2 regions of the Cryobacterium sp. 10C3 genome follow, and region 1 is predicted to be linked to the other one. Evidence: predicted binding sites of a transcription regulator. Region 1 holds the regulator's gene; the other holds the start of a gene.
What was found. The regulator LexA, encoded in region 1, represses DNA repair genes until DNA is damaged. The targets are predictions, from matches to a motif close to TCGAACANNTGTTCGA.
Positions count from the first base shown of each region.

Region 1 (14,296 bases):
CTCCGCGGCGACCCCCGGCAGGCACGAAGGAGGGCGAGGCGTTCCTCGGCGACTTCGGCAGCGCCGCCGAACTCGTGCAGCTCATCCACCGGGTTCAGGCCGAGAAGTCCCCGTACCGCGAGACGATCATCCCCGGTATCCCCGCCGCACGCGCCGTCAAGCCCGGCCACGAGAAGGTGCGGATCGCCGTTGCGGCGTTCCCGAACGGCCACCCCCGGTCACGTTCCTCGGCGCAGGATATCGACACCCTGCTCGCCAAGCAGGCCGCGGGCGCGAACCTCGGCATCACCCAGCTCTTCTTCCACGCCGACCACTTCCTGAGCTTCGTCCAGCGCGCCAGGGAAGCCGGAGTGCTCTTCCCGATCCTGCCCGGCATCATGCCGGTGACCAGCCCGGCCAGGCTGCGGCGGATCATCGAACTCTCCGGTGAGCAGATGCCGGCAGACCTGTCCATCCGGCTCGAGATCGAACCGACCAAGGAAGGACAGCGTGAGATCGGCATCCAGCACGCCGTCGACCTCGCCAGCCAGGTGATCGCCGGGGGAGCGCCCGGTCTGCACCTCTACGCCTTCAATCAGCACGAGACCGTACTGGAGGTGCTCGACGGCTGCGGCCTGCTCGGCGCGCCGGCTCCGGTCCGGACACCGACGGCACTGCCCACGATCGTGTAACCCGGCCTGGCGCCCCGCCCCGCCCCGGTCGCCAGCGCCGCTCCCGCTCCACCGAACGCCGTACGGGCGCCTCGGATTTCCGTCGCGCCCGAAAGCACCCTGCACGCCGCGGCATCCGCCCCACACACCACCCGCCAGCATCCGCTGCACCGCCCAACCGCAAAGGAAACGTTATGACCAGCACTGCCCCGTTCCCCGCAGGCACGATCCTCGGCTATCCGCGCATCGGCCCGCGCCGAGAACTCAAGAAGGCCGTCGAATCCTTCTGGGCCGGCACATCGAGCGCCGTCGAACTCGAGGCCGCCGCGGCCGGACTCCGTCAGGCCACCCGCGACCGCCTCGCCGCCCTCGGCCTCGGCCGCACCGACTCCGCCATCCCGGAGTCGTTCTCCTACTACGACCAGATGCTCGACGCGCTCTGCACGGTCGGCGCCGTGCCCGCCCGCTTCGCCGGACTCGTCGACGCCGACGGGCACATCGACCTCGCCGGATACTTCACCCTCGCCCGCGGCGAGGGGGACAGCCTCCCGCTCGAGATGACCAAGTGGTTCGACTCGAACTACCACTACCTCGTGCCCGAGATCGGGCCGGAAACGGAGTTCTCCCTCTCGAGCGACCGGATCGTGCGCGAATTCGAGGAGGCACGCGCCGCCGGCTTCCTGACCCGGCCCGTCATCGTCGGCCCGGTCACGTTCCTGCTGCTCAGCAAGCCGAGCGACGAAGCCCCTGCGGGCTTCGAGCCCCTCGACCGGCTCGATGACCTCATTCCGGTGTACGCGACCCTGCTGCAGCGCCTCGCCGACGCCGGTGCCGAGTGGGTGCAGCTCGACGAACCCGGCCTCGTCAGCGAGAGCATCCACGTGCCCCGCGCCGAGACCCTCAGCGCCGTGCAGTGGGCGTACGGGACCCTCGGGCACCTCGCCCAGCGTCCGGCGATCTTCGTCGCTGCCCCCTACGGCAGCCTCGACGACGCCCTGCCCGTGCTCGCCGGCGCACCGATCGAGGCCATCGGCCTTGATCTCGTCCGCGGCACGCTCCCCGAGACCGCCCCAGGGCTGGACGGGAAGACCCTCGTCGCCGGTGTCATCGACGGGCACAACATCTGGCGCGGTGACCTGGCGGATGCCTTCGCTCAGGTCACCGGGGCCGGCGCACTGTCGCCGCGGATCGCCGTCTCGACCTCGACGAGCCTCCAGCACGTCCCGCACACCGTCGCGGACGAGACCGCGCTCGGCGCCGAACTCGTGAGCTGGCTCGCATTCGCCGACGAGAAAGTCGGCCAGGTTGTGACCCTCGCCCGCGGCCTGGCCGACGGACGGGAGGCCATCAGCGCCGAACTGGACGCTGCGACCGGCGCACTCGCCTCCCGCAGCGCCGCCCCCGGCGTCCGCGACGGTGCCGTGAGGGCCCGTGCCGCGGAGCTCACCGACGCCTCGTACAGCCGAGGGGTTTACGCCGACAGGCTCGCCGCCCAGGAGGCCGCACTCGCGCTGCCCTTCCTGCCGACGACGACCATCGGCTCCTTCCCGCAGACCGGGGAGATCCGCCGTGCCCGCGCCCGTTTCCTCACCGGAGTGCTCAGCGACGCCGAATACCGCGACCTGATGCGCGCGGAGATCGCCAGGGTCGTCGCCCTGCAGGAGGAGATCGGCCTCGACGTGCTCGTGCACGGCGAACCCGAGCGCAACGACATGGTGCAGTACTTCGCCGAGAACCTCGACGGCTTCGCGGTCACCGAGAACGGCTGGGTCCAGTCCTACGGCAGCCGCTGCACCCGCCCGTCCATCCTGTGGGGCGATGTCTCCCGCCCGAAGCCGATCACCGTCGACTGGTCGACCTACACGCAGGGGCTGACGGCGAAGCCGGTCAAGGGCATGCTGACCGGCCCGGTCACCATCCTCGCCTGGTCCTTCGTGCGCGACGACGAGCCCCTCGGCGAGACGGCGCGCCAGGTCGCCCTCGCCCTCCGCGACGAGATCGCCGACCTCGAGGCCGCCGGAATCGGCATCATCCAGGTCGACGAGCCGGCCCTGCGCGAACTGCTTCCGCTCAAGAAGGCCGGCCACGCAGACTACCTCGACTGGTCCGTCGGCTCGTTCCGGCTCGCGACCGCCGGGGTGCGGGACGCCACCCAGATCCACACCCACCTCTGCTACTCCGAGTTCGGTGTCGTGCTCGAGGCGATCCGCGCTCTCGACGCCGACGTGACGAGCATCGAGGCGGCCCGCTCCCGGATGGAGGTCGTGACGGACATTCAGGCCAATGGCTTCGACCACGGCATCGGCCCGGGCGTCTACGACATCCACTCACCGCGGGTGCCGGGCGTTGCCGAGCTGACGGAGCTGCTCGACCGTGCCGTCGCCGCCATCCCGGCCGGTCAGGTCTGGGTGAACCCGGATTGCGGGCTCAAGACCCGCGGCTACGCGGAGACGGTCGAGTCTCTCGGAAACATGATCGAGGCGACCCGCATCGTGCGCGCCCGCCTCGCCGCAGGCGTGCCCGCCCTCGCCTGATCCTCCTCGCGGCGAACACCCGCCGCGCGCGACGCGCCGTTTGCGCCGCTTCGCGCCAGGCTTGCCTGGCGCGAAGCGGCGCAGTTGGCGCGCACGGGGGATCTACAGGGAGCTACAGGGAACGCAGGACGGCGACGATCTTGCCGAGGATCTCGGCGTGGTCACCGAGGATCGGCTCGAAGTTGGTGTTCCTCGGCAGCAGCCAGGTGTGGCCGTCACGCTGCCGGAAGACCTTCACCGTCGCCTCGCCATCGAGCATCGCGGCGACGATCTCGCCGTTCTCCGCGGTCTTCTGCTGGCGGACGACGACCCAGTCGCCGTCCATGATCGCGGCGTCGATCATCGATTCGCCGACGACCTTGAGCATGAACAGCTCGCCCTTGCCGACGAGCTGGCGCGGGAGCGGGAAGATCTCGTCGACCTGCTGGTCGGCCATGATCGGAACACCGGCCGCGATCCGCCCGACGAGCGGCACCATTGCCGCGTCGCCCACCGGGGTACCCTGCTGGAAGTTCTCGGCGGCGCCGGCCGCGGTGTCCTCCGGCGACTGCGGCAGCTCGATCAGGACCTCGAGCGCCCGGGGCCGGTTCGGGTCCCTGCGCAGGTAGCCGCTCAGCTGGAGCTGGTTGAGCTGGTGGGTGACGCTCGACAGCGACGACAGGCCCACGGCGTCACCGATCTCCCGCATGCTCGGCGGATAGCCGCGCTGGCCGACAGAGCGCTGGATCACGTCCATGATCGCGCGCTGCTTGTCGCTGAGGCTCTTCCTCCGACGTGTTCCGCCGCGCTCGGGGGAACTGCCGGCGAACGGGGTCACGCTGTCCGGGGTCACGCTGTCCTGGGTCACGATGTCGCTCCTGTCGGTGGCGGTGGACGGTGGCGGGCGGTCGCCCCGGTGGATGCCGTGAGGCGACCGTATCCGAATGTCAGTGGTCGCTGGTTGAGTTCACACCAGTCAATCGAAACTGTAACCAGCCTGGGGCGAAGTGCAGACATTCATTCGAGTGTGTCGTGTACTTCACCCCAATAATAACCGGAGAAAGTCTTGATTGTTCGAACAATCGAATATATATTCGGAACATAGCTTCGTATCCGGCTCTCCCGGCCGAGAGCCGGATACGAATACACAGGAGGCAGACATGAGCACAACAATCGAGCTGGTCCCGGGGGCGCACACCCGGCTGCGCATCACCCGGCGCGGTCGTGCCGTGCTGACCGCGATCGCCGGCGTCCCCCTCGTCGTCGGCGCGCTTGCCCTCGCCCTCAACGGCGGCCTCGCCGCCGCAGACGGCAGCACCTTGAGCGGCAGCGGCATGAGCGCCGACGCGGGTGGAAGTGCGACGACCTTCGACTACGTCACGATCCAGTCGGGCCAGTCGTTGTGGCAGCTTGCCGAGCGCATCGCCCCTTCTGCCGATCCGCGCGAGGTCATCGCCGAGATCGTCAACCTGAACCAGCTGCCCTCCGAGAGCGTGCAGCCGGGCCAGCGCTTGGCTCTCCCTGCCGAATACTGAGCAAGCCGGATACTGAGCAAGCCGGACAGTGAGCAAGCCGGATACTGAACCACCGGAGTACTGAGCAAGCCAAATACTGAACCACGGGCAATATGACCCGCCGGTGCTGAGGCCCATCGGTAACATGGGGGGAGTGACCAGTCTCAACGACCTGCCTCTCCGCGACAATCTTCGCGGGCTCACTCCCTATGGGGCGCCGCAGCTGCACGTGCCGGTCGCGCTCAACGTGAATGAGAACACCCACGGCATCCCCGAGGACGTGGCCGTCGACATCGCCGCAGCACTGGCCGCCGCTATCCGGGGGATCAACCGGTACCCGGACCGGGAATTCACGGAACTGCGCGAGGCGATGGCCCGCTACCTCGGACACGGTCTCACCCGTCAGAACATCTGGGCGGCCAACGGCTCCAACGAGGTTCTCCAGCAGGTGCTGCAGGCCTTCGGCGGGCCGGGACGCACCCTCCTCGGTTTCGCCCCCACCTATTCGATGTACCCGTTGCTCGCCTCGGGAACCGGAACCCGCTGGGTCGCCGGTGACCGCGACGCCGACTTCGAACTCACCCCGGAACGCGCCGTCGACTGGGTCAACCGGGTCAATCCCGACCTCGTCTTCCTGTGCTCCCCGAACAACCCGACCGGCACCCCGCTCTCTCTCGACGTGATCGCCGCCGTCTACGACGCCTGTGACGGCATCGTGGTCGTCGACGAGGCCTACGCCGAATTCGCTCCGGTGGGAACGGCATCCGCTCTCACCCTGCTGCCCGGCAGGGAACGCCTGCTGGTCTCCCGCACGATGAGCAAGGCCTTCGCATTCGCCGGGGCCCGGGTGGGCTACCTCGCCGCCGACCCGGCCGTGACGGATGCGCTGCGGCTCGTGCGCCTGCCGTACCACCTCTCCGCGCTGACCCAGGCCGCGGCCGTCGCCGCTTTCGCGCACACGCCGGAGATGCTGCGCATGGTCGACGACATCCGCGGCCAGCGCGACCGCCTCGTCACCGAGCTGCACCGGCTGGGCTACCGCCCCTTGCGGAGCTGGAGCAATTTCGTGCTGTTCGGCGGGGTCTCCGACCCGCGCGGAACCTTCGAGGCGCTGCTCGCCGAGGGCATCCTCGTGCGCGACGTCGGGATCCCCGGCCACCTGCGGGTCACGGCCGGCACCGAGCGCGAGACGAGCGTATTCCTCGACGCCCTCGAAGCACTGGGCCACGCGTAACCGCCCGGGCCAATAAACTAGCCGCATGAGCTCACAGTCACCGGCCGCACAGTCATCGACCGCACAGGCCCGCATCGCGCACCTGCAGCGGGAGACGAGCGAGTCGAGCATCGACCTGACGATCAACCTCGACGGCACCGGCGTCTCCGACATCCACACCTCGGTGCCGTTCTACGACCACATGCTCACCGCGTTCGCCAAGCACTCGCTGACCGACCTCACCGTGCGCGCGTCGGGGGACATCGAGATCGACGTGCACCACACCGTCGAAGACGTCGCCATCGTGCTCGGACTCGCCATCCGGCAGGCGCTCGGAGACAAGTCCGGCATCTCCCGCTACGGCGACGCGCTCGTGCCCCTCGACGACGCCCTCGCCCAGGCTGTCGTCGACATCTCCGGCCGCCCGTACCTCGTGCACACCGGGGAGCCTGCCGGCTTCGAGTTCCACCTCATCGGCGGACACTTCACCGGCTCGATGGTGCGCCACGTCTTCGAGGCGATCGCATTCAACGCGGCCCTCACCGTGCACGTCACCGTGCTCGGCGGCCGTGACCCGCACCACATCGCCGAGGCCGAATTCAAGGCCTTCGCCCGCGCCTTCCGTCAGGCCAAGGCCTACGACCCGCTCGTCTCCGGCATCCCCTCGACCAAGGGCGCCCTGTGACGAGCGTCGTCGTCTTCGACTACGGCACCGGCAACGTGCACTCGGCCGTCAAAGCCCTCGAACTCGCCGGCGCCGACGTGACCCTGACGAGCGACCGCCGCACCGCCCTCGAGGCTTCCGGCCTCGTCGTGCCCGGCGTCGGAGCGTTCAGCGCCGTGATGAGCGCCCTCACCGCCGTGCGCGGCGACGAGATCGTCGACCGCCGCATCGCCGGGGGACGGCCGGTGCTCGGCATCTGCGTCGGCATGCAGGTCCTGTTCGAGCACGGCGTCGAACGCGGCTCGGACACCGAGGGACTCGGCGAATGGCCCGGCACCGTCGCCCAGTTGCCCGCCAAGATCCTGCCGCACATGGGCTGGAACACCGTCACCCCCGACCCGGACTCGCGCCTCTTCGCCGGCATCGAGGACGAGCGGTTCTACTTCGTGCACTCCTTCGCCGCCCAGGAGTGGACGCTCGAGGTCACGCCGCCGTTCCCGCGGCCCCGGCTCACCTGGGCGGAACACGGCGGACCGTTCCTCGCCGCTGTCGAGAACGGACCGCTCTCCGCGACCCAGTTCCACCCGGAGAAATCGGGCGAGGCCGGCATCCGCCTGCTGAAGAACTGGATCGGTACCCTGCGGGACTGACCGTCCCCTCTCGCTTTTGTTCGGCGGCCCGGCCGCACCCATCCCTGATCTGAGGACTACCGTGACTGAAACCACCCCCGCCTCGTCCTGCTCCCGGCTGTCGACGTCGCAGACGGCAAGGCCGTGCGCCTCACCCAGGGCGAGGCCGGGACCGAGACCAACTACGGCGACCCCGTCGACGCCGCCCTCGACTGGGCGAGGCAGGGCGCCGAGTGGATCCACCTCGTCGATCTCGACGCGGCCTTCGGGCGCGGCACGAACACCGACGTGATCAGCCGGGTCATCCGCGAGGTCTCCGGAGTCAAGATCGAACTGTCCGGCGGGATCCGCGACGACGCCTCCCTGCAGGCGGCGCTCGGCGCGGGCGTCAGCCGGATCAACCTCGGCACGGCGGCCCTGGAGAACCCGGACTGGGCTGCCCGCGTGATCGCCGAACACGGTGACCAGGTCGCCGTCGGCCTGGACGTGCGCGGCACGACCCTTGCCGCCCGCGGTTGGACGAAGGAAGGCGGCGACCTCTGGGAGGTGCTCGCCCGCCTCGAGGAAGCGGGCTGCTCCCGTTACGTCGTGACCGACGTCACCAAGGACGGTACTCTGCAGGGTCCGAACCTCGACCTGCTCCGGCAGGTGCTCGCGCACACCGACCGTCCCGTCGTCGCCTCCGGCGGCATCTCGAGCCTGGCCGACCTCGTCGCCCTGCGCGAGCTGGTCCCGCTCGGACTCGAGGGCGCGATCGTGGGCAAGGCGCTCTACGCCGGCGCCTTCACCCTCGGTGAGGCCCTGGATGTCGCCGGCCGTTAATCTCGGATCGACCGGCCTCCCCGGGGGCCCAGAAGGCCAGGGAGGCCCCGGTCGCGCCGGCGTCCCTGCCGACTCCGCCGGGCAGCCCTGGGCCGGCCGTGCCTTCGAAGCCAACGACCACGCCGACGACGACGGATCGGCCCCGCTCGACCTCCTCGCCGCCCTCGCCCGCTACCGCGACAGGGAGTCCGGGGAGGAGGCCGTCGTCGACGCGATCCGCTCGTCCCGGCTGCTGATCCCGCTCGTGACGGCGCTCGGCGACTCCGGGCACACCGACGCCGGTCTCCTCGTCGACAAGACCCAGGAACTCTCGGTCATCACGGTCGCCGGACCGGACGGTCGGAACGTGCTCCCGGTGTTCACCTCGGCCGAAGCCATGGCAGCGTGGAACAGTGCGGCGCGGCCGGTGCCGGCCGACGGCATCCGGATCGCCCTCGCCGCGGCACAGGAGAACACCGACCTCGTCGTGCTCGACCCGACCGCGCCGACCGAATATGTCGTGCGGAGGCCGGCCCTGTGGGCGATCGCGCAAGGCCAGCCCTGGACGCCGAGCTACGCGAGCCGCGCCGTCGCCGACGCCTTCGCGGCGTCGATCACGAGCGAGCTGAGCGTGCTCGGCGTCGCGCTCTCCGCCGGCGACCCGCTCGGCCGGCTCGCCGGGCCAGAGCTCGTGGTGCGCCTCGAGCTCGTCGACGGCCTGACCCGCGCCGAACTCGACGCGACGCTCGCCCGGCTCGCCGCGCGGTGGTCGGCGAGCGACACGATCGCCACCCAGGTCGATTCCCTGCGCGTGCAGCTCGCCGCGTCACGCTGACCGGGCCGGTCGCTGGGGCCGATTGTCAGGGGTGGGCGGGAAGATGGAGAGATGACCGAGGTCCTGCAGAGATTCTCGCCCGCCACCCGGGCCTGGTTCGGCCAGGCCTTCGCCGCGCCGACCGAGGCCCAGCTCGGCGCCTGGGACGCCATCTCCCGTGGCTCGCACGCGCTCGTCGTGGCCCCGACCGGCTCGGGCAAGACCCTCGCGGCCTTCCTGTGGGCCATCGACCGGCTGGCGACGCCGGCCCCTGAGTCTTCCGCGGCCACGGATGCCGCAGGGACGGTCGCCGCCCCGCTGCCGCGCACCCGGGTGCTCTACATCTCCCCGCTCAAAGCGCTCGGCGTCGACGTGGAACGGAACCTCCGCGCTCCGCTCGTCGGCATCACCCAGGCGGCGGCCCGGCTCGGCTTCCCTCCGGTCACGGTGACCGTCGGCGTGCGCTCGGGGGATACCCCGGCCGCCGACCGGCGCAGCCTCGTCAAGACGCCCCCCGACATCCTGATCACGACCCCCGAGTCGCTCTTCCTGATGCTCACCTCCGCCGCCCGTGACTCCCTGCGGGGTGTCGACACCGTCATCATCGACGAGTGCACGCCGTCGCGTCGAGCAAGCGCGGCGCCCACCTCGCCGTCTCTCTCGAACGCCTCGACGAGCTGCTCGCGCGGCCGGCGCAGCGGATCGGTCTCTCTGCGACCGTCCGCCCGGCCGCGGAGGTCGCCCGGTTCCTCGGCGGCGCCGCCCCCGTGCAGATCGTCAATCCTGCCGCGGGCAAGCGCTTCGACCTCCGCGTCGTCGTCCCCGTCGACGACATGACGCAGCTGGGCCCCGTTCCCGAACGGGAGGGGTCGACAGCGGCCGCCGCGCCGCAGGCCGGTTCGATCTGGCCGCACGTCGAAGAAGCCATTGTCGACGAGGTGCTCGCGCATTCCTCGTCCATCGTCTTCGCGAACTCGCGCCGCCTTGCCGAGCGACTGACCGCGCGCTTCAACGAGATCTACGCCGGGCGCCTGGCGGATGCCGCGGAGCAGGCCGCGGGCGAGCTCGCGCCGGTCGGGGCAGGGGTCGCACCGGCATCCGCTGCCGAGGGCGCTGCAGCGGGCGCAGCCGGTGCGGGCTCAGACGGTGCGGGCTCAGTCGGTGAAGGCTCAGCACGCGGTTCAGCGGGCCCTGTGCGGCCGCCGGCAGACCTGATGGGAGCGAGCGGCCAGAGCGCAGGGGCCGAGCCCCTGCTCGCCCGCGCGCACCACGGCTCGGTGAGCAAGGAACAGCGTTCGATGATCGAGGAGGACCTCAAGGCCGGGCGGCTGCGCTGCGTCGTCGCGACGTCGAGCCTCGAACTCGGCATCGACATGGGTGCCGTCGACCTCGTCGTGCAGGTCGAGTCTCCGCCCTCTGTCGCGAGCGGGCTGCAGCGGGTCGGCCGCGCCGGGCACCAGGTCGGCGAGATCTCCCGCGGCGTCATCTACCCCAAGCACCGTGCCGACCTCATCCACGCCGCCGTCGCCGCCGAGCGGATGGTCGCCGGACTGATCGAGTCGATCGCGGTGCCCTCGAACCCGCTCGACATTCTCGCCCAGCAGACCGTCGCGGCGGTGGCGCTCGAGCCGATCCAGGCCGAGGACTGGTTCGACATCGTGCGCCGCAGCGCCCCATTCCAGGGCCTGCCCCGCTCGGCATACGAGGCAACGCTCGACCTCCTGGCCGGGCGGTACCCCTCCGACCAGTTCGCCGAGCTCCGCCCCCGGATCGTCTGGGACCGCGACACCGGCCTGCTCACCGGGCGTCCCGGCGCGCAGCGCCTCGCCGTCACAAGCGGCGGCACCATTCCCGACCGCGGGCTTTTCGGCGTCTTCATGGTCGGCGGCGAGCAGACCACAGGGCGTCGTGTCGGCGAACTCGACGAGGAGATGGTCTACGAATCCCGGGTCGGCGACGTCTTCGCACTCGGCACGACGAGCTGGCGGATCCAGGAGATCACCCACGACCGGGTGCTCGTGCTCCCGGCGTTCGGCGAGCCGGGGCGGCTGCCGTTCTGGAAGGGTGACGGCCTGGGCCGGCCGGCGGAACTCGGCGAGGCCGTCGGCGCCTTCGTCCGGGAGGTCTCCGCGTTGCCGGAGGCCGCCGCCCGGGTCCGCTGCGCGGCCGGGGGCTCGATGAGCGCGCCGCGAACAACCTCCTGGTCTTCCTCGCCGACCAGCGCGCGGCCACCGGCCAGCTGCCGACCGACCGCACCCTCGTCGTCGAACGGTTCCGCGACGAACTCGGCGACTGGCGGGTGATCCTGCATTCCGCATACGGCATGCAGGTGCACGCGCCGTGGGCGCTCGCGGTCGCCGCCCGGGTGCGGGAACGCTACGGGCTCGACGGCGGGTGCGTCGCAAGCGACGACGGAATCGTCGCGCGCATCCCCGACACCGACGCCGAACCGCCCGGCGCCGAACTCTTCGTCTTCGAGGCGGAGGAGATCGAGCAGCTCGTGACCGATGAGGTCGGCGGCTCCGCCCTCTTCGCCGCCCGGTTCCGTGAGTGCGCCGCCCGCGCCCTGCTGCTCCCGAAGTACAACCCCGGCACCCGGTCGCCGCTCTGGCAGCAGCGGCAGAAGGCCGCCCAGCTGCTCGAGGTCGCCCGCACGTTCCCCACTTTCCCGATCATCCTCGAGACCGTGCGGGAATGCCTGCAGGACGTGTACGACCTGCCGGCCCTGCTCGACCTCACCCGCAAGATCAACAGCCGCACGATCCGCCTCGTCGAGACCCGCACGGAGACCCCGAGCCCCTTCGCGAGCACCCTGCTCTTCGGTTACGTCGCCGCGTTCATGTATGAGGGCGACTCACCGCTCGCCGAGCGCCGGGCCACGGCGCTGTCCCTCGACTCGAGCCTCCTCGCGGAGCTGCTCGGCAGGGTCGAACTGCGAGAGCTCCTCGACCCCGCCGTGATCGAGCAGACGGATGCCGAACTCCAGCGCCTGCCCGCCGACCGGCACGCGCGGGGCGTCGAGGGTATCGCCGACCTCCTCCGCCAGCTCGGGCCCCTCACGACCGAGGAGGTCGCCGCCCGGCTCGATACCCAGGACGACCCCGACGCCGAAACCGGCCTGCTCGAGCTCGTCGCCGCACGCAGGGCACTCAGGGCCGGGTTCGCCGGCCGCCAGTGGTGGGCCGTGATCGAGGACGCCAGCCGGCTTCGCGACGCCCTCGGCGTTCCGGTGCCGCTCGGGGTGCCCGCCGCCTTCACCGAGGCCGTGCCAGACCCGCTCGGCGACCTGGTCAGCCGGTACGCGCGGACGCACGGCCCGTTCACGGTGGCGGATGTCGCCGACCGCTTCGGTCTCGGTCCGGTCGTCGCCCTCGGGGCGCTGCGACGTCTCGCCGGCACCCGCCGGGTGATCGAGGGCGAGTACCGGCCGCACGGCACCGGCAGCGAATGGTGCGACGCCGAGGTTCTGCGCCGACTCCGCAGGCGGTCCCTCGCGGCGCTCCGCCACGAGGTCGAGCCCGTCGATCAAATCACGATGGGCCGGTTCCTGCCGTCCTGGCAACATGTAGGCGGACGGCTGCGCGGCGTCGACGGCGTCGCATCCGTCATCGAACAGCTCGAGGGGGCCCGCATCCCGGCGTCCGCCTGGGAATCGCTCGTGCTGCCCGCCCGGGTGAGCGACTACCGGCCGGCGATGCTGGACGAACTCACCAACGCGGGCGAGGTGCTCTGGGCGGGGGCAGGCACCCTCGCGGGCAACGACGGCTGGATCAGCCTGTACCTCGCCGAGACCGCCGCGCTCACCCTGCCGCCGCCAGCCCTCGTCGAGACCACGGAGCTGCAGCGCGAGGTGCTCGCGACCCTCGGCGGCGGGGGAGGGTTCTTCTTCCGGCAGCTCGCCGACGCGGTCGGCAGCCAGGACGACGTGCTCCTCGCCGACGCCCTCTGGGACCTGGTCTGGGCCGGCCTCGTCGGCAACGACACCTTCGCCCCGGTGCGGGCGCTGCTTTCCGGAGGCCGCACGGCGCACAGCACCCGGAGGGCGGTGCCTCGGGCACGCCTGCACGGCGGCCGCGGGTTTGCCCGGTCGGCGATGCCGTTGCGCGGCGGACCGCCGACGGTGTCCGGCCGCTGGTCGATCGTGCCTGTCGCCGACGATTCACCCACCCGCCGCGCCCATGCCCTCGGCGAGACCCTGCTCGAACGCTACGGGGTCGTCACCCGCGGCGCCGTCGTGGGGAGGGCGTCACTGGCGGCTTCGCGCTCGTCTACCGCACCCTGAGCGGCTTCGAGGAATCCGGCCGCTGCCGGCGCGGCTACTTCATCGACGGGCTCGGCGCCGCACAGTTCGCGACCGCCGGAACGATCGACCGGTTGCGTTCCTTCACCGAGTCGGAGTCCGGCGCGCACGGTGGCCGGGGAGCGGGTCCCGCCGCGGCAGGGCAGGGGGCGCCGGTCGTCGTCACGCTCGCCGCGACCGACCCGGCCAACCCGTACGGGGCCGTGCTGCCGTGGCCGGCCCTGCCGGCCGGCACCACTCACCGTGCTGCCCGGAAGGCCGGCGCGATCGTCGTGCTCGTCGACGGCGCCCTCGCGCTCTACGTCGAACGCGGCGGCAAGACCGTGCTCGCCTTCGACGGAAGCCAGGTCGGAGGGGCCGACGATGTCGACGCCGGCGCCGTGCCGGCGGGTAACCGCGCCGATGCCGACGATGCCGTTGGTGCTCCCATCGGTGCCGACGTCGCCGCCGCCCGTGACGCACTCTTCGCGGCCGCGGCCGGTGCCCTCGCCGCCACGGTGACGAGCGGCCGGATCGCCAAACTCGGCGTCGAGACGGTCAATGGCGCCTTCGTGATCGGCACCCCGTTCGGCCGCGCGCTCCAGGCCGCCGGATTCGGCGTGACGCCGAAGGGACTGAAGCTGCATGCCTGAGGCCGACCGTGCCTGAGGGCGACACCGTCTGGCTGACCGCGCACAACCTCGACACGGCGCTGCGCGGGGCCGTCCTGACCCGCTGCGACATCCGCGTGCCGGCCTATGCGACCGTCGATCTCACCGGCGACACCGTGCACGAGGTCACGAGTCGCGGCAAACACGTGCTGATCCGGGTGGGGGAGGCCAGCATCCATTCACACCTGAAGATGGAGGGCGCCTGGCACCTCTACCGGCACGGCTCGGCCTGGAAGCGGCCGGCCTTCCAGGCCAGGGCCGTGCTCGAGACGGCCGACTGGATCGCGGTCGGCTTCGAACTCGGGGTGCTCGAGGTGTTGCCCATCGGGGAGGAAGGCGCCAGGCTCGACTACCTCGGCCCCGACCTGCTCGGCGCCGACTGGGACCCCGCCGAGGCCGTGCGCCGCCTGGAGGACCGGCCCGAGCGTCCGATCGCGGTCGCACTCGCCGACCAGGCGAACCTCGCGGGTCTCGGCAACGAGTACGTGAACGAGCTCTGCTTCCTGCGGGGCGTGCTGCCCACCCGGCCGGTGGCCGACGTGACGGAT
Region 1 is NZ_JAVIWF010000002.1:1,881,612-1,895,907, reverse strand. It holds gene RGU41_RS09855 (methylenetetrahydrofolate reductase) at 75-671, shown strand; gene metE (5-methyltetrahydropteroyltriglutamate--homocysteine S-methyltransferase) at 845-3,184, shown strand; gene lexA (transcriptional repressor LexA) at 3,297-3,920, opposite strand; gene RGU41_RS09840 (LysM peptidoglycan-binding domain-containing protein) at 4,324-4,698, shown strand; gene RGU41_RS09835 (histidinol-phosphate transaminase) at 4,832-5,911, shown strand; gene hisB (imidazoleglycerol-phosphate dehydratase HisB) at 5,937-6,575, shown strand; gene hisH (imidazole glycerol phosphate synthase subunit HisH) at 6,572-7,204, shown strand; gene priA (bifunctional 1-(5-phosphoribosyl)-5-((5-phosphoribosylamino)methylideneamino)imidazole-4-carboxamide isomerase/phosphoribosylanthranilate isomerase PriA) at 7,328-8,005, shown strand; gene RGU41_RS09815 (SseB family protein) at 7,989-8,819, shown strand; partial or broken gene RGU41_RS09810 (DEAD/DEAH box helicase) at 8,871-13,730, shown strand; gene RGU41_RS09805 (DNA-formamidopyrimidine glycosylase family protein) at 13,739-14,296, shown strand, end outside.

Region 2 (14,296 bases), 680 kb from region 1:
AGAGAAGGTATGCGACGGGGGCGAGGCTCATCGCCGTGCCCGGGTGGCCGTTCCCGACCTTCTCCACGGCGTCCGCCGCGAGAATGCGAGCCGTGTCGACCGCCCTGTTGTCAATCGAATCCCACTGCAGTGCTGCCACTTCGTAGTTACCCTTCGTCAAGCTAGGGCAGGCCTTGGAAACCCGCACCCGTTGGATTGAGCGCGCCCGTGGACATCGACGTCATCCGGCGCGGCAGGCGAATGCCCATTTTCCAGGACGCACCGACACGCGCCATGATTGGCGAGCACCCCCAAGTATAGGCAGTCGGCATGGCCGGGTGAGGTTGACCGGCGTAAAGCTGAACGATCCTCGAATGGGCTTCCGCCCGGCCGGGACTGGTTAGACTCAATCCACTATGCAGATCTCCCAGGACGCGACCCCCGCGGGCGTGCAGGCGCCCGGCGGCAGGGGAGCGCGAGGCTTCCGTCGGACCTTCCTCGCCTACCTCTCCCTGACCAAGCCGCGGGTCGTCGAACTGTTACTCGTTGTGACAGCGCCGACCATGCTGCTCGCCGAACGCGGGATTCCGAGCCTGTGGCTCGTGCTCGCGACCCTCATCGGCGGGGCGCTCAGCGCAGGATCCGCCGGCGCGTTCAACTGCTACATCGACCGCGACATCGATCGCGTGATGAAGCGCACGATGAACCGGCCGCTCGTCACCGGCGAGCTCAGCGACCGGGAGGCCCTCGTCTTCGCGTGGGTGCTCGGTGCCGCGTCGATCGTGTGGCTCCTGGTCTTCACGAACTGGGTCGCCGCGGCTCTCTCGCTCGGCGCAATCCTGCTATACGTCGTTTTCTACACGATCATCCTCAAGCGCCGCACCGCCCAGAACATCGTCTGGGGCGGAATCGCCGGCTGCATGCCCGTACTGATCGGCTGGGCCGCCGTCACCGGCGACCTGTCCTGGCCGCCGCTGATCCTGTTCGCGATCATCTTCCTGTGGACCCCGCCGCACTACTGGCCGCTCTCCATGAAATACCGCGCCGAGTACCAGGCCGCCGGCGTCCCGATGCTCGCCGTCGTGCGCGGACGCGCCCAGGTCGGCCTCCAGGTCATCCTCTACGCGTGGGCGACCGTCGCGTGCTCACTGCTCCTGATCCCGGTCGCTTCGATGGGCCTGCTCTATACCGGGGTCGCGCTCGTCACCGGCGGCTGGTTCATCTACGAGACCCACCGCCTGTACAACCTCGCTATCCGTCACGAGGTGGTCTCGCCGATGCGGGTGTTCCACGGTTCGATCACGTACCTGACACTGCTCTTCGTCGCCGTGGGCGTCGACCCGTTGCTCCCCTTCTAGGTCGCGCGGGGGCTTCCCAGCAGAGCCGGGTGCGTCAGCGTGCGGTTGCCTGGTGCGGAACCGGGGGAGTGGCGTCGACGGGCTGCGCCACCGGCTCTTTGAGGTGCAGTACGACGGCGGTCATCGCGGCCGCGAGTACGCACGCGAGGACCATGTGGATTCCGACGAGGCCGGTCGGTAGTCCGGTGTTCGCCTGAACGAGCCCCACGACGACCTGGACGGCCTCGACACCGAGCAGGGCCAGGGTCCAGGTGCGGAGCGACCGGCCGAGGCCCCAGGCGCCGATGACGAGGGCGATGGTGAGCGCGACGGTCAGGTAGGCGGGCCAGCTGTGCACGTGCTGCAGGAACTCCGAGTCGAGCCCGTTTCGCGGTGCGTTCTCGTCACCGGCGTGCGGCCCGGAACCGGTCGTAAGGATGCCGACGACGATTGTGACGGCGACCACGGCGCTCGTCACATGCGTGAGGATCGCGTACCAGCGGGGCACGACGGCAGCCCGCTGGCCGTTGCCGGTGTAGACCCGGTAGACGAAGGCCGTGCAGAGCGCCACGAGCACTGCGGAGATGACGAAGTGCAGTCCGACGACGGTGGGGTCGAGCTGCGTGAGCACGCTGATGCCCCCGATGACCGCCTGGGCGGGGATGCCGAGCCCGGCGAACAGGGCGAGGCGGAACAGGTCGGGGCGTTCGCGACGCAGCCGCACGACGGCGAGGAAGGCAAGGACCGCGACGAGGCCGAGTACGGCACCGAGCAGGCGGTTGCCGAACTCGATGACGCCGTGGATGCCCATCTCCGGCGTGTTGACGAGCGAACCGTCGGTGCATTTCGGCCAGGTCGGGCAACCGAGCCCTGAGCCTGTCAGGCGGACGAGGCCGCCCGTGCCGACGAGGAGGATCTGCGCGGCGAGGTACACCCACGCGATCAGGCGGACCCTTCGGTCAACGCTCGTGGGCAGCCATTCCGAAATCCGTTTCACGGGTTCTGCTTCCTCTCGGGCCTGGTGCATGTGAAATCGCCGGGTCCGGCCACTTAACGCATCGGGAACCTGTAGAATTAGGTGTTTCTGGGCGGTGATCACGCGGTTGTACAAACCGCGGTTCGACACCTCGCCGCCTCTAATCATCTTAGGTACGCAACGTAGCCGCCCACGCAACCCGTTCATCGCACGTCTTCGCCTGGAGCCGTGCGGGAATGACCGGACTAATATCCGGGTTGTCGTGGATGGGAGAAGAGGTAAATATGTCTGACGTCCTGCTCGACCGACCCGAACTCGCGGGCCTGGGAACGTACGAATTCGGCTGGTCCGATTCCGACGCGGCCGGCGCATCCGCCCGCCGTGGCGTCTCGCCAGAGGTCGTGACCGACATCTCGAAGCTCAAGAACGAGCCGGACTGGATGCTGCAGCGCCGGCTCAAGGCCCTCGAACTGTTCGAGCGCAAGCCGATGCCCACGTGGGGCGCCGACCTGTCCGGAATCGACTTCGACAACATCAAGTACTTCGTGCGTTCAACGGAGAAGCAGGCCCAGACCTGGGAAGACCTGCCTGACGACATCAAGAAGACCTACGAGAAGCTCGGCATCCCCGAGGCGGAGCGCCAGCGCCTCGTCTCCGGCGTCGCGGCCCAGTACGAGTCAGAGGTCGTCTACCACCAGATCAATGAGGAGCTCGAAGCCCAGGGCGTCATCTTCATGGACACGGACACCGCGCTCAAGGAATACCCCGAGGTCTTCAAGGAGTACTTCGGCACCGTGATCCCCTCCGGTGACAACAAGTTCGCCGCGCTCAACACCTCGGTCTGGTCTGGCGGCTCCTTCGTCTACGTTCCGCCCGGCGTGCACGTCGAGATCCCGCTCCAGGCGTACTTCCGGATCAACACGGAGAACATGGGCCAGTTCGAGCGCACGCTCATCATCGCCGACGAGGGCAGCTACGTGCACTACATCGAGGGCTGCACCGCCCCGATCTACTCGTCGGACTCGCTGCACTCCGCCGTCGTCGAGATCATCGTGAAGAAGAACGCCCGAGTTCGGTACACGACGATCCAGAACTGGTCGAACAACGTCTACAACCTCGTCACGAAGCGCGCAACAGCCGCAGAGGGCGCGACCATGGAATGGATCGACGGCAACATCGGCTCCAAGGTCACCATGAAGTACCCGTCGATCTACCTGATGGGCGAGCACGCCAAGGGCGAAACCCTGTCCGTGGCCTTCGCCGGTCCCGGCCAGCATCAGGACGCCGGCGCCAAGATGATCCACATGGCCCCGTACACGCAGTCCTCGATCGTGTCCAAGTCCATCGCCCGCGGCGGCGGCCGCTCGGGGTACCGCGGTGAAGTCCGGGTGGATGCCGGTGCGCACCACTCCGCGAACACCGTGCGCTGCGACGCGCTGCTCGTCGACACCCAGTCCCGCTCCGACACCTACCCGTCCATCGACATCCGTGTCGACGACGTGCAGCTCGGCCATGAGGCCACCGTCTCCCGCGTCAGCGAGGAGCAGTTGTTCTACCTGATGAGCCGCGGTATGCCCGAGGACGAGGCCATGGCCATGATCGTCAGAGGATTCATCGAACCGATCGCACGGGAGCTCCCGATGGAGTACGCCCTCGAACTCAACAAGCTCATCGAAATGGGCATGGAAGGATCCGTCGGCTAAATGTCCGCCGCCCCGACTTCAACAACAGCAGCACTGCCCACCAGCGAACAGCACGGCATCAAGGCGCACTCGGACGGACGCTTCGGCTTCGTCCCCGTGCAGACCAGGAACGACCGCTTCAAGAGCGTCGACGTCGCCGACTTCGCCCCCGTCACGGGGCGCGAGGCCGTATGGAAGCTCTCACCGGTCGCCAAGTTCACCGACCTCACGGCCGGCGAGCTCGACGGCGCAGCCTACGACGTCGACTCGACCCCGACCGACGGTGTCGCGATCGACTGGGTCGGGCGCGATGACGCCCGCATCGGTTCGGTCGGCGCCCCGGAGGAACGAGCCGCCGCCAACGCCTGGACGAGCTTCGAGAAGGCCCTGGCCATCACCGTCACCGGTGAAGAGGACAAGGAGATCACGATCACCCGGGCCCGTCTCGGCACCGGCCCGCGCGGCGCCCACACGATCATCGAGGCCAGGCCGTTCAGCCGGGCGACGATCATCCTCGAGAACACCGGCGACGCACGCCTCACCGAAAACCTCGAGATCATCGTCGGCGAATCCGCGCACCTCACGGTCGTCACGCTGCAGGAGTGGAACACCGGTGCCGTTCAGCTGGCCAACCACTTCGCATCCGTCGGCCGCGACGCCTACCTCAAGCACGTCGTCGTGTCCCTCGGCGGCAGCATCGTGCGGGTCAACCCCTCGGTGCGCCTCGCCGGTCCCGGCTCCGACACCGACCTCTACGGTCTCTACTTCGCGGATGCCGGCCAGCACCTCGAACAGCAGGTGTACGTGCACCACGACGCCGCGAACAGCCGCAGCCGGGTGACCTACAAGGGCGCCCTGCAGGGCGCAGGCGCTCGGACGGTCTGGATCGGCGACGTCCTGATCGGGCGCAATGCTCCCGGAACCGACAGCTACGAACAGAACCGCAACCTCGTGCTGACCGAAGGCACCCGCGCGGACTCGATCCCGAACCTCGAGATCGAGACGGGTGACATCAAGGGCGCCGGGCACGCGAGTGCGACCGGCCGCTTCGACGATGAGCAGCTGTTCTATCTGCAGTCCCGCGGAATCACGGAAGACGAGGCCCGGCGACTCGTCGTGCGCGGCTTCCTGAGCGAGATCGTGCAGCACATCGGATCCCAACCGCTCGAAGACCGCCTCCAGGCGGCCATCGAAGCCGAACTGCGCAGCACCGACGAGGTCCGCGCACCCGCAACAACCAAGGAGAACTGACCATGGCGTCCACGAAGATCTGCGCCTTCGACGAACTCGAAGAGAATCAGGCCGTCAAGGTTGAGATCGACGGAGTCCCCATCGTCGTGGTGCGGGACAGCGCCGGCGACGTCTTCGCGATCGGCGACACCTGCACGCACGGCGACATCTCCCTCTCCGAGGGATTCGTCGAAGACGACACGGTCGAATGCTGGGCACACGGCTCCAAGTTCTCCCTGAAGAGCGGTCGCCCGCTCAACCTGCCCGCCTACGAACCCGTTCCGGTGTTCACGGTCGAGCTGATCAACGGCGACGTCTTCATCGACCCGACCCCGCACTACGTCACCGCGTAACCCCCACACGTACCGGCGCCTGCGCGCCGTTGAATGAAAGAGACCAGAGAATCCATGTCAGTTCTTGAGATCAAGGACCTGCACGTCAGCGTCGAGACCGACCAGGGCACCAAGCAGATCCTGAAGGGTGTCAACCTCACGATCAACGAGCGGTGAGATCCACGCCATCATGGGCCAAAACGGTTCCGGCAAGTCGACCCTCGCGTACACGATCGCCGGCCACCCCAAGTACCACGCCGACAGCGGCTCGATCCTGCTCGACGGTGAGGAAGTCCTCACCATGACCGTCGACCAGCGCGCCCGCGCCGGCCTCTTCCTCGCGATGCAGTACCCGGTCGAGATCCCCGGAGTCACCGTCACCAACTTCCTGCGCACCGCCAAGACCGCGATCGACGGCGAAGCGCCCGCGATCCGTTCCTGGATCAAGGACGTCCGCCAGTCCATGACGAACCTGCGCATGGACAAGAGCTTTGCGGAGCGCAACGTGAACGAGGGCTTCTCCGGTGGTGAGAAGAAGCGCAACGAGATCCTGCAGCTCGAACTGCTCAAGCCCAAGTTCGCGATCCTCGACGAAACCGACTCCGGCCTCGACGTCGACGCGCTCAAGATCGTCTCGGAGGGCGTCAACCGCGCCAAGGCGAACACCGGACTCGGCATCCTCCTGATCACGCACTACACCCGCATCCTGCGCTACATCGAGCCCGATTTCGTGCACGTGTTCGTCAACGGGCGGATCGCGGAGCAGGGCGGACCCGAGCTTGCCGACCGGCTCGAGGACGAAGGCTACGATCGCTTTCTCGTCGATTCGAACGTAGGCTGACCGCATGGTTTCAACGCTGTCACCCGAGCGATTCGATGAGATCGAAGAGGCGCTCAAAGACGTCATGGACCCCGAGCTCGGCATCAACGTCGTCGACCTCGGCCTCATCTACGACCTGGGCTGGGACGACGAGAACGACGCCCTGATCATCCACATGACCCTGACCTCGGCAGGCTGCCCGCTGACCGACGTGCTCGAGGAGCAGACCGCCGAAGCGCTCGACGGGGTCGTCGACCAGTTCCGGATCAACTGGGTCTGGATGCCGCCGTGGGGCCCTGAGAAGATCACCGACGACGGCCGTGACATGATGCGCGCCCTCGGCTTCGCGATCTGACCGTCGCCCCAGTATCACCCGCCCAGTGTCGCCCCGGATTTCGATCCGGGGCGACACTGCGTTAATCGGCGGATGCCGTCGGCCGGCGGCATCCCCGCGCCCGCGACTGAATTAGTATGCTCCTCCACTCATTGGAACGCTATGCTAATGAGATGGATTCCCCGGAAGGACGCGGCCGAGCCGTCGATCGGCGCAAAGCGAGGCGACCAGGACGGTCATCCTCGACGCGGCCGAGCGCCTCATGCTCGAGCGCGGGTACATCGCGGCATCCATCGCGGCGATCGCCGCGGAGGCCGGTGTCGCGGTGCAGACCATCTACAATTCCGTGGGCCTCAAGGCCGACGTGCTTGCGGCGGTACTCGAGCGTGGTGCCACGGAGCCGTCGGGCAGTGGGGAGTCCGCGCTCCAGGATCCGGTTGCGTCACCCCGGGAGGCGAGCGGACCGCGCTCGGCGACCGACATCATCCGCCTCCTCGTCGACTGGTGCGTCGAGACGAACGTGCGCACCGCCGCCCTGCGGAGGGTCGTCGCGCAGGCCGCGGGGGTCGATGCCGACGTGGCGCGTCTCGAGCTGCGCCAGTCCGCACGGTTGCTGCACAACTTCAGCGAGACGGCAACGGCGTTGCGCGACCGCCATGCGTTGCGCAGCGGCCTCAGCGACCACGAGGCGGCCGCGGCGATCTGGGCGCTCGCCCACCCGCAGGTCTACCGCTCCCTCGTGCTCGATCTGGACTGGTCCCTCGGGGCCTACCGGGAGTGGCTCGGGAACACGCTCCGGGCCACACTTTTCTGAGCGTCCCTCCCCGTCGCCGCGCGAGAATATACTAGATAGCTGGCCCGGTCGGGCCGAACCCCTCCCACGAACCTTCCGAACGGACTATTGCTGTGCTCAGTGTGCAAAACCTCGAAATCAGAGTCGGGGCGCGCGTGCTCATGGAAGACGTCAGTTTCCGCGTCTCCGCCGGCGACAAGATCGGCCTCGTCGGCCGCAACGGTGCGGGAAAGACGACCCTCACGAAGACGCTCGCGGGCGAGACGATGCCGACCCACGGCCAGATCGACCGCTCCGGCCAGATCGGCTACCTTCCGCAGGACCCGCGCTCCGGTGAACCGACCATGCTCGCGCGCACCCGTATCCTCGACGCCCGCGGCCTCGGCACGATCTCCCTCGGCCTCTACCAGGCCGGCCTCGACATGGGCAGCGACGACCCCAAGGTCGCCGCGAAGGCCATGAAGGTCTACGGCAACCTCACCGACCAGTTCAACGCCCTCGGCGGCTACGCAGCGGAGGCGGAGGCGGCCTCGATCGCGAGCAACCTGAACCTCCCGGACCGGATCCTCGACCAGGAGCTGCAGACCCTCTCCGGCGGCCAGCGCCGCCGCATCGAGCTCGCCCGCATCCTGTTCTCCGCCGCGGAGACGATGATCCTCGACGAACCGACCAACCACCTGGACGCCGATTCCGTCGCCTGGCTGCGCGAGTTCGTCAAGAACTACCGCGGCGGCGTCATCATCATCTCCCACGACATCGAACTCGTCGGCGAGACCGTCAACCGGGTGTTCTATCTCGATGCCAACCGCATGGTCATCGACATCTACAACATGAACTGGAAGAACTACCAGCGCCAGCGCCTCGCAGACGCCGACCGTCGTAAGAAGGAACGCGCCAACGCCGAGAAGAAGGCGTCCACCCTGCAGCTGCAGGCCGCAAAGTTCGGCGCCAAGGCGAGCAAGGCGGCAGCGGCCCACCAGATGGTCGCCCGGGCTGAGAAGCTGCTCTCCGGACTCGACGCCGTGCGCGCCGTCGACCGCGTGGCCAAGCTGCGCTTCCCCGTGCCGGCCCCGTGCGGCCGCACCCCGCTGATGGCGAACGACCTCTCGAAGAGCTACGGTTCCCTCGAGATCTTCGCAGCTGTCGACCTCGCGATCGACCGCGGGTCCAAGGTCGTCATCCTCGGCCTCAACGGTGCGGGCAAGACCACGCTTCTGCGGATGCTCGCGGGCGTCGACAAGCCGGACACCGGCACGATCGTCCCCGGCCACGGTCTCCGCATCGGGTACTACGCGCAGGAACACGAGACCATCGACGTCAAGCGCAGCGTTCTGCAGAACATGGTGTCCTCGTCGCCGAACATCACCGAAATGGAAGCCCGCCGGGTCCTCGGCTCGTTCCTGTTCACCGGTGACGATTCCGACAAGCCGGCCGGGGTTCTTTCCGGTGGAGAGAAGACCAGGCTTGCCCTCGCGATGATCGTGGTCTCCGGCGCCAACGTGTTACTCCTCGACGAACCGACGAACAACCTCGACCCCGCGAGCCGTGACGAGATCCTCGACGCGCTCGCGCACTACGAGGGTGCCGTCGTTCTGGTCAGCCACGACGAGGGCGCCGTCGAGGCGCTCAACCCGGAACGCGTGCTGATTATGCCGGAGGGCACAGAGGACCACTGGAACAAGGACTACCTCGACCTGATCATGCTCGCCTAGCTTCCGCTATCGGTCGGTGCGTACTGTCTGTCAGTGCGTGCTGTCGATGAGGTCGTCTTCGACCTCTGCGTCCGTACGCGGCTTGGCGGCCGCACGGCGGGCGCGTTCCTCTGCGCGCGCGCGCTCTTCGGGGTCGTCCGCGTTGAGAGAGCGGAATTCCTGCCGCACCGCCCAGCCGAGCCCGATGAAGCCGAGCAGGGCGAACAGCATCCACTGGAACGCGTACGACAGGTGCGAGCCTTCGTCCGCGACCGGCCTGGTCACGCCGGCCGGCCGGGTGGCCGGCGCGGGATCCTCGGAGGCCATCAGGCCGTATGCCGCGGTGTACGTGGGTGCGCCGACCCGGTCGGCGACGTCGGCGAGGTGGATCGTGGCGATCTGGTTCCCGCTCGCCGTGCGCCCGGGAAGGGTCGGTTCTCCGGCCTTGAGCCTGGCGATGACCGTGACTTCACCCGTCGGCGCTGCGGGAACCGGGCCGGGGGCCTCCGCCGTCTCGCCGGTGGGGACCCAGCCACGATCGACGACGAAGACCGTGCCGTCAGCGAGGAGCAGCGGCGTGAGCACCTCGAAGCCCGGGTGCACGTTCAACGGGCGATTCCGCACGATCAGCTCATCGGCGACGAGGTACGTTCCCGTCATCGTCACCGGCAGCCACTTCTGTGACTCGTTGAAGGAATCGAGAGTGGGAAGTGCTTCGGTCAGGCTCACCGGGATGTGGTCGTAGTTCGCGTCGACCTTGTTGATCTCGACGAGGGCCTCGTTGCGCCTGGCGAACTGCCACATACCGAGGCCGGCGCAGGCGGCGCCGAAGATGATGGTGAGCACGAGGTATCCGGCCCACCTGCGGGTGAAGGCGAACTTCCAGCCGGTCACGACGGGTCCGTCCCTGCGGCCGGGCGGCCCGGTATTGTTTCCGGTGCAGCTTCGAGCGCGAAGACGGCCACCGGAAAGTCCCTGGCACCCAGGAATTCCCGCAGATACTCGACATGCTCCGGGCAGGCGAGCCAGGTCTTGACCCGGTCAGCGGTATGGATACGCGGGTTGCGCCAGTCGATGCGCCACTGCGCGTCCTCCCGGCAGCCGGCCCTCGAACAACGCGGTACGTCGAGGTCGTCGTCGAAACCGATCATTCGTCCGTACCCGGGCCGCGGGACGGGTCGTGAGTCGGCGCCGGCCGGTCGGAGGCTTGCCCGGGTGGCGACTGGGCGGCCGACGAGGATTCAGGACTGGTCGAGGACTGACCGCGGTAGAGCTGAACGGCTCCCGGGCGGACGACGGCGGTTCCCGCGCCGTTTCCGTGGACGTTTGCGACGATGACCGCGAAATAGGGGAGCAGGATCGCTCCGGCGGCGCAGACCAGGAGCCACCAGCCGTGCACGAAGAGCATCAGGACGATGCACACCATCCGGATGCCCATGGTCACCGAGTATTTGATCATCCGGGCGCGTCGCTCGGCCTCCGGAGACGGAGGCAGGGACGTGATCGACTGCTGTTTCATACTCTCATCGCTTCGGTCAACCGGTGGAGATTTTGCCTGATAAGCCTACGTCTCGCCCGGTCTGTGGGATGACACCGTAAACTGGAATATACGTGCGTACGGCTGGTCGTTCGCTGGGAATAGATTGGAACCGTATGCCCTCCGTCAGGACCGTTCTCGTGACCGGGGGCAACCGTGGGATCGGCTTTGCCATCGCCGAAGAATTCGTGCGCCAGGGCCATCGCGTCGCGGTCACGGCCCGCTCCGGGTCCGGCCCAGAGGGCAGCCTCACGGTACGTGCCGACGTCACCGACGCCGCATCGATCGACGCCGCGTTCACCGAGATCGAAGCGTCCCTCGGACCGGTTGAAGTGGTCGTGGCCAACGCCGGCATCACCAAAGACACCCTTCTGATGCGGATGACGGAAGACGACTTCACCTCCGTCATCGACACGAACCTGAGCGGTGCCTTCCGCGTCGTCAAGCGCGCATCCAAGGGCATGCTCAAGGCCAGGTTCGGCCGGATCGTGCTCATCTCGAGCGTGGTCGGCCTCTACGGTTCCGCCGGGCAGGTCAACTACTCCGCCTCCAAGAGCGGGCTCGTCGGGCTCGCCCGCTCGGTCACCCGCGAGCTCGGCGCCCGCGGCATCACTGCGAACGTCGTCGCACCCGGCTTCATCGAGACCGAGATGACCGCGGAGCTTTCCGAGGCCGTCCAGGCCGAATACAAGAAGAACATCCCGGCAGGACGCTTCGCTTCCCCGCCGAGGTCGCCAAGGTCGTCACGTGGCTCGCGGGCGACGACGCCGGTTACATCTCCGGCGCCGTGATCCCGGTCGACGGCGGACTCGGAATGGGTCACTGACCTCCGCCATGAGACCGACAATGACGGCGACAATGCGGGCGGTTGTCGTCGACGGGCCTGGTGACCCCGGTGTTCTGCGCGTCCGTGACGTGCCGATGCCGACGCCGCGACCCGGATGGGTGCTGATCCGGGTTGAGGCCTTCGGGCTCAACCGGTCCGAACTCCACTTCCGTTCCGGTGTCGCGTCGACCGGCTCGTTTCCGCGCATTCCTGGGATCGAAGCGGTCGGAACGATAGCGGATGCCCCGGGTGGGGAGTATCCCGTCGGCGCCCAGGTGGCCGCGATGATGGGCGGCATGGGCCGCTCCTTCGACGGCGGTTACGCCGAATACGTGTCGGTGCCGGCCGCGATCGTCGTGCCCTTCACCAGCGGACTCGGCTGGGACGTGCTCGGTGCCGTGCCCGAGATGCTGCAGACCGCGGCGGGGTCGCTGCGTGTCGGGCTGCAGGCCGCCGACGGCCAGAGCCTGCTCATCCGCGGCGGAACGTCCTCTGTCGGCCTCGCGCTGGCCACCCTCGGCGCGCTGCGCGGGATGCGGGTGCTTTCGACCACGCGGAATCCCTCGAGCGTCGGCCTGCTCGAGGCTGCAGGCGCCGACCACGTCATCATCGACGATGGCGAGGTCGCGCGCCGGGTGCGGGAGATCGTGCCTGGCGGTGTCGACGGAGCCGTCGAGCTCGTCGGCGTCAACGTCCTGCGCGACACCCTCCGAGCGGTGCGAGCCGGAGGCACCGTCTGCTTCACCGGGATGCTCTCCGACACCTGGACGATCGACGAGTTCTACCCGATGGACTGGCTTCCCAACGGAGTGCGCCTCACCGCGTATTCCGGAGAGGCCGCAGACCTGACATCAGCGGAGTTGCAGGCCTTCCTCGACGCCGTCGCAGCCGGTCACGCGCGCGTCCCGCTCGGCCGTGTCTACAGGCTCGATGAGATCGTGCAGGCCCACCGCGACATGGAGGCCGGTACCGCCGGCGGAAAACTCGTCGTCCTTCCGCGCTGAACTCCCCGACTGAGGTCGGACGGATCGTCACACCGCTGGCGAACGGCGCCGGTCACATGCACAGCGTCCGCCAGGGGTCGGTACCCTCGTTTCCAGGTGTGAAACTCGGAATGAGAAGCCTGAAATTATGTGAGTAAGTCTCGCATTCGTGTTCGATTCGGGGTAGAATCGGGGTATGGCAGGAGCTTCCGATCCCCAGTCACACACCCCGCAGACACCCGGTTCCGGGGTCGCGGGAGATCAGCCCATCGCAGGTGTCGAGTCGGCCCATCCGGTTGCGGTTGTCGAGGGTTTCGAGGGCGCGGAGGGCGCGGAGGGTCTGGCCGGGTCGGTGCCGTCGGTGCATGCGGATGCTGTCGCCCGTCTCGCCGAGGCCCAGGCGGTTCTCGCCGAGGCCCTGGCCGCGATCCCGGTCGGGCTGCTCAGCGACACAGAAGCGGTCACGGCGCTGAGCACCGTGGAGGCGATCGGGCGGACAGTGGACGCGGCCAGGGTGAGCACGGCGACGGATGTGGACCGGCGGGCCCGGGTCCTCGGCCGCGAGGGCCTGGCCTGGCGGATGGGCTGCACGGGCCCGTGGGATGTCCTCACCCGGGTGACGCGGGTGTCGGCCCGGGAGGTGAAGCGGCGCACGAAGCTTGGCGACGCGGTGTTGCCGCGGCCGTGCGGCGGGAGCAGCTGGTTGCCGCCCTTGTTCCCGACCGTCGGGGCCGCCCTGGCAGCGGGGGAGATCGGGGTGGAGACGGCGGAGTTGATCGTGGCGGGGTTGCAGGTGATCAGTCACCGGGTGGCGCCGGATGACCTGTTGACGGCGGAGCGGGCCCTGGTCGCCACGGCGGCGGGGCTGATCACCCCGGAGACCGAGGATTTGGCCGGGGCAGGTGTGCCGGTGACGACGGACCTGATCCGGGGCATGGTCGCGCAGTGGCAGGCGGCCCTGGACCCCGACGGGGTCCTCCCGACCGAGGACCTGTTCGAGGCGAAGTCCAACATCGGCTTCGGACAACTCAAGAACGGGTTGTACCCGGTGAAGGGCGGAGTGACACCGGAACTGTTCGGGGTGATGAACACCCTCTTCGACGCCTTCCTCAGCTTCCACGCCCGCCCGGCGTTCCCCACCGCCGAGGAGCAGGCGCTGATGGATTCGGGGCAGATGATCCCCGGCGCCGAGACCGCGGACGGCGAGAGCGACACGGGCCCGGATCTGGACGTGATCGAGGCAGAGCTCCGGGAGCGCCGGGCGGATACCCGCACGAGTGGGGAGAAACGCGCCGACATCCTCCGGGCGTTGTTCGAGCACGCGGCCCGCGACGAGGACACGCCCAGCATGGGCGGGTCCGCCCCGACGGTGATGGTGCACGTGAACGCTGCGGACCTCGCCTCGGGGGTCGGGGTGGGGTGGGTCGACGGGGTCGAGGCCCCCGTGTCGCTCAAGACGGTGCACCAGCGCATCTGTGACGGCGGCTTCCAAGGGGTCCTCTTCGGGGCGAACAACGAAGTGCTCAAGCTCGGGCCGGAACGACGGTACTTCAACCGGGCCCAGCGCCGGGCGATCACCGCCCGGGACGGCGGCTGCATCATCCCCGGGTGCAACGCCCCGGCGCACTGGGCCGAAGTGCACCATGTGAAGCCCTGGGCGAAGGACGGCCCGACGACCGTCGACAACGGGGTCTTACTCTGCTGGTTCCATCACCACAGCATCGATACCTCCGGGTGGGAGATCCGCATGGTGAAGGGCTCACCGCAAGTGCGGGC
Region 2 is NZ_JAVIWF010000002.1:1,198,951-1,213,246, forward strand. It holds gene tkt (transketolase) at 1-139, opposite strand, end outside; gene RGU41_RS06325 (heme o synthase) at 396-1,337, shown strand; gene RGU41_RS06330 (COX15/CtaA family protein) at 1,372-2,313, opposite strand; gene sufB (Fe-S cluster assembly protein SufB) at 2,577-3,995, shown strand; gene sufD (Fe-S cluster assembly protein SufD) at 3,996-5,225, shown strand; gene RGU41_RS06345 (non-heme iron oxygenase ferredoxin subunit) at 5,228-5,557, shown strand; partial or broken gene sufC (Fe-S cluster assembly ATPase SufC) at 5,612-6,377, shown strand; gene RGU41_RS06355 (metal-sulfur cluster assembly factor) at 6,382-6,711, shown strand; gene RGU41_RS06360 (TetR family transcriptional regulator) at 6,929-7,504, shown strand; gene RGU41_RS06365 (ABC-F family ATP-binding cassette domain-containing protein) at 7,597-9,195, shown strand; gene RGU41_RS06370 (SURF1 family protein) at 9,226-10,068, opposite strand; gene RGU41_RS06375 (hypothetical protein) at 10,065-10,325, opposite strand; gene RGU41_RS06380 (DUF3099 domain-containing protein) at 10,322-10,693, opposite strand; partial or broken gene RGU41_RS06385 (SDR family oxidoreductase) at 10,900-11,537, shown strand; gene RGU41_RS06390 (zinc-binding dehydrogenase) at 11,558-12,541, shown strand; gene RGU41_RS06395 (HNH endonuclease signature motif containing protein) at 12,717-14,296, shown strand, end outside.
Region 2: the regulator LexA is predicted to act here: its motif matches at 12,682-12,697, upstream of RGU41_RS06395 (HNH endonuclease signature motif containing protein).